2 regions of the Ilumatobacter coccineus YM16-304 genome follow, and region 2 is predicted to be linked to the other one. Evidence: predicted binding sites of a transcription regulator. Region 2 holds the regulator's gene; the other holds the start of a gene.

Region 1 (2,402 bases), 600 kb from region 2:
TCTGGTACGAGCGGGAGCGTCCGTAGCGGTTCTTGTACTTGACGGTCATCTTGCCCTTCACCCCGTGCAGGATGAGCTTCTGGGCTTTGGCCGGCAGTTGATCCCATGGCGCGTCGAGGTCGATGTCGTTGACGTTGGCCACCGACTCGAGCATCCGCGTGAAGTACTGGGTGTGCGCGCTGCGCCACGGGGCGATCGCGCCGTCGGCGAGCGAGACGTCGCCGTCGGGGATGATCAACTCGGGGTCGACTTCGAAGGTGGTGCCGAGCCCGTCGCACTTCGCACACGCGCCGTACGGCGAGTTGAACGAGAAGTTTCGCGGCGCCGGCTCGTCGAAGCTGGTGTCGCACATCGGGCACGCGAGGTGCTGCGAGAACACGAGAACCTCGTTCTCACCCTCCCCGTCGCGCTTGACGATCTCGATCTCGGCGACGCCGTCGGCGAGCGTGAGCGCTTGTTCGAGCGAATCGGTGAGGCGCCGTTCGAGCCCTTCTTTGAGGACGAGACGGTCGACGACGACGGCGATCTTGTGGTTCTCGTACTTGGCCAGTCGTTCGTCGCGCTTGAGGAACTCGTCGATGTCGACGGTCTCGCCGTCGATGACCGCACGCACGTAGCCCTGACCAGAGAGGTCTTCGAGCAGCGTGTCGTATTCACCCTTGCGGCCACGCACGACGGGAGCGAGCACCTGGAACCTGACGCCCTCATCCATCGTGAGGATACGGTCGACGATCTGCTGCGGGGTCTGACGCTCCAACTCGATGCCGTGGTTGGGGCAGTGCTGCACCCCGATGCGGGCGTAGAGCAGTCGCAGGTAGTCGTAGACCTCGGTGATCGTGCCGACGGTCGAACGCGGGTTGCGTGACGCCGACTTCTGGTCGATCGAGATCGCCGGCGACAGCCCATCGATCACGTCGACGTCGGGCTTGTCCATCTGCCCGAGGAACTGGCGGGCGTAGGCGCTCAGCGATTCGACGTAGCGACGCTGACCTTCGGCGTAGATCGTGTCGAACGCCAGGCTCGACTTGCCCGACCCGGAGAGCCCGGTGAACACCACGAGCTTGTCGCGCGGGAGCTCGACGTTGACGTTCTTGAGGTTGTGCTCGCGTGCGCCTCGAACCGTGATCTGCGGTTCGTCGGACTTACGTTTCGCCGCCCGTTTCTTCGGGGCGGCCGCCTTCGCGGCGGGAGCTTTCTTGGCGACCTTCGTGGCGCTCGGTTCTGCGGGATTTCGAGCCATTGTCGTCAAATGCTAGCGAACATGTGTTCAGTTCGGGACGTGCCCAGCGGCGGGCGGGAGTGGCCCGTCTCCCGTTCGGCAGACGCTCACCACGGGTTCATCTCGCCGTCGGATGGGGTCCATGTGCCGTCGTTACGGTCCGCGACTCCACACCACACAACCGCTCCCCCGCCGGGAGCAAGGAGTCACTCGACCCATGAATCGAACCCCCCATCGCCTGCGGCGTGTCGCCGCCGGCGGACTCGCTGCCCTCGCTGCGGCATCGACGATCGTCGTCGCGTCATCGCCGACGACCGCCGCGCCAGGTGACGTGATCCTCACGGAGGACTTCTCCGGTGATGCGCTCCCGGCCGGTTGGCTCGCCGACGGCGATGCCGACTGGACCGTGCGCGACGGACGTCTGTACGGCCACACCGACAACGCGTACACCCCGTCGATCCTGACCTTCGGCGAGCATCGTGACAACGTCCGCATCGAAGCCACGATGCGCTTCGAAGACGTCGTCAACGCGAGTCGCTGGGCCGGCATCGTCACCGACGTGGCGCCGACCGGCGGAGCACCGTGGGCCCACGCCGTCATGCGGTCGGAGTCGACTGCGTCGAACGGCATCGAGTTCGCGATCCGCAACGCCGACGAGAGCTGGAACGTCACCGACGCCGGATCGGCTCCGGTCGACGCTGGTGTCGGCAACGACGTCGACGTGCGCATCGACATCCAGGGCGAGCGAGGCGCGTGGTACTTCGACGACGAGCTCGTGCTGTCGACGACGAGCGTCGAGCGCACCGACGCCGGCGTGCTCGGCTTCGTGATCGCCGGAGCGACGGTCAGCTTCGACGATCTCGTGGTGACCGAACTCGAACCGCTCGCCGATCCCGAGCCGGAACCGGAACCCGAACCGGAGCTCGTCAGGTTCGAGGAGACCTTCGACGGCGATTCGCTGCCCGAGGGGTGGACGCCGCTGGCCGGCGCGTGGTCGGTCGCCGACGGACGCCTCCGCCTCGACGAACCGTCGACGCAGGCCCGCATCACCTTCGGTCCGCACCTCGACAACTACCAGGCCGAGTTCACGCTGCGTTTCGAGTCGGTCAACAACGCATCCCGCTGGGCGGGGCTCATGACCGACGTCGCCGCCGATGGCAGCATCCCCTGGGCACAAGCCGTG
Region 2 (2,402 bases):
GACACATTGCCGGCGGCGGCGGATCGCGCTGCCTTCCTCGGCCAGCCGGGAATCGACGACTTTCGTGTCATCGACGTGGCAGGCGGGGCAATGCACGGCGTCCAGCGTACCTCTACCTGTTGTCGACCGAAGCGACACCTCTCATACGAGTGCCTCGGCGTGACCACAGCGCTCCGACGGCGAGTTCGTGGCGAGATCTCGCCAGGGCGCTGATCAGGGCAGTTGGACGGCTTGACCGGCGATGATGCCGACGCCACCGTTGGCACGGATCAACGCATCGAGGTACCGGCCATGATCGATGTCACCACGGTAGGTCGACGCGATCGACCACATGGTGTCGCCCGACCGGGCGACGTGAGTGCGCACGACCGATTCGGTGTTCGCCGGCGAGACTTCGGAGGCAGCGGCAGGACCGCCTCCGAAGCTCGCCAGCACACCGCTGATCACCACGGCGAGCGTGGCGATCGTGAGCAGGGTGACCGCGACGGCGACGAGGCGCCGGGCGACGTAGTTGGGACGAGGCGATGCGCTTGCGGCCCGAGCGGCCGCCGGGCGACGTTCGGACGTGATGGGACGCTGGTAGGCGCCGATGCGGAACCCGTCGATGTGTCGTGGTGCGGCGGTTGCGATGGTCATGGTTCTCTCCCCAACAGAGCGGACGTTGTGACTGTTCGTCGAGTGTTCGCTTCGGAGCGGTTCACCCAACGTGTGTTCGATCGAAGAAGCGCCAGTGAACCACGGCCCGGCCACCGCGTCAACCCGTTCGGACAACTTTTTCGAACACACGTTTGTCGTACGGGTGTTTGACTGCGCACCGATCGATACCTAGAGTGTTCGTATGGCCCCAAAGATCAGCAAGCGCCAGCGCGACATCCTGACGTTCATCGAACAGCAGATGCGAGAGCGCGGTTTCCCGCCGTCGGTGCGCGAGATCGGCGAGGCCGTGGGCCTCACGTCCCCCTCCACGGTGCACAGCCACCTCAACACGCTGCAGCGACTCGGGTATCTGCGCCGTGACCCGAGCAAGCCGCGGGCGATCGAGGTCCGCTACGACCCGAACAGCGGCGCCGTCATGGAACGCCGCCCCACCCGTCACGTCCCACTCGTCGGCGACGTGGCGGCCGGCACCGACGTGCTCGCGGAAGAGAACGTCGAAGAGCTGTTGCCGCTCCCGGCCGACTTCACCGGCGAAGGCGAGCTCTTCATGTTGCGCGTGCGCGGTGACTCGATGATCGAACTCGGCATCCTCGACAAGGACTTCGTCGTCGCATCGCAGGTCGATCACCCCAACAACGGCGACATCGTCGTGGCCGGTATCCCCGGCGGCGAGGCGACCGTCAAGACCTACGAACGGTCGGGCGCCGACGTCACCCTGATCCCGGCCAACTCGAGCATGGAACCGATGACGTTCCGCGCCGACGAAGTCGAGGTGTACGGCAAGGTCGTCACCGTCATGCGCCGCTACTGATTTCGACGCTCGTCGCTCCCGGCGCCGGCGCTCGGGAGCGCCCCGACGGTCGATCGACGGGCATCACCCACGATCGGACGGGGCGACGCCTCGAACTCAGTCCGAGGTCGGCGGACGACTCGTGTTCCAACGGTCGACCTCCGTCGGCGCCGCCGACGGGTCTGCCTGCGTGACCTCGACCCCTCTCGGTGGGGTGGGCGTGTCGTCGCCCGGCCACCCGGTCTCGCCGTCGCCGCTGCCCGACCCCGGCTGTCCGGGCACCTGGCCGACGCCACCCGTCGGTGCCGCGCTCGGATGGCCCGCCGGTGGCGCGAACGGGTTGGCGTTCGGCACCGTCGGAGCCGGGTTCGCCCACATCGGGGCGGCACTGGGCGGAGGAGGTTGCGGCAGGCGATCGTCGTGCGGTTGCGTCGACGACGGGTACTGACCCGGCTGTCCGTACCCCCCGTACGTGGGTGGCGTCCCCTGCGCGTGGTACGGCGACGGTCCGGCGGGCGGCTGCGGCGCACCCTGACCCGGACCCGGCTGCGCGTACGGCGGTTGCGTGGGTTGCGTGTAGGGCGGCTGCGTCGGCTGCTGGTACGGCGGATGGGCCTGTGGCCAGGCACCCTGCGGTTGCGGCTGTGCCGGGGTCCACCCCGGTCCGGCGGGCTGACGCTTTCGACCGGCGACCATGGCGAGCAACAGCCCGACGACGAGGCCCAACAGGCCGATGGCGACGGCGGCGCCACGCAACAACGCCACCCCGGAGTTGGGATCGCGACCCACGGCCACGGCGAACTCTGCCGTGCTCGAGGCCTCCACACGCATCACGTGGTCACCGGGCTCGTCCACCTCGAGTGCCAGCACCGAGCGCCCCACGTAGTCGGACGTCGAGTAGGTGACGGTGTCGCTGCGGTCGTCGAGTTCGAGCTGACGCCCGTCCGGGTCGAGC

The links. Region 2 encodes LexA, which represses DNA repair genes until DNA is damaged. Its sites were predicted from a motif close to CGAACNNNNGTTCG; they were not measured.
Region 1: a site for LexA is predicted at 1,257-1,270, ahead of uvrA (excinuclease ABC subunit UvrA). Genes of this name have one in related genera too.

The regions. Positions count from the first base shown of each region.
Region 1 covers NC_020520.1:2,396,590-2,398,991, reverse strand. Annotated here, with positions in the region: gene uvrA (excinuclease ABC subunit UvrA) at 1-1,240, opposite strand, end outside; gene YM304_RS22415 (glycerophosphodiester phosphodiesterase family protein) at 1,437-2,402, shown strand, end outside.
Region 2 covers NC_020520.1:2,994,503-2,996,904, forward strand. Annotated here, with positions in the region: gene nrdR (transcriptional regulator NrdR) at 1-96, opposite strand, end outside; gene YM304_RS13510 (LysM peptidoglycan-binding domain-containing protein) at 214-636, opposite strand; gene lexA (transcriptional repressor LexA) at 839-1,468, shown strand; gene YM304_RS13520 (hypothetical protein) at 1,565-2,402, opposite strand, start outside.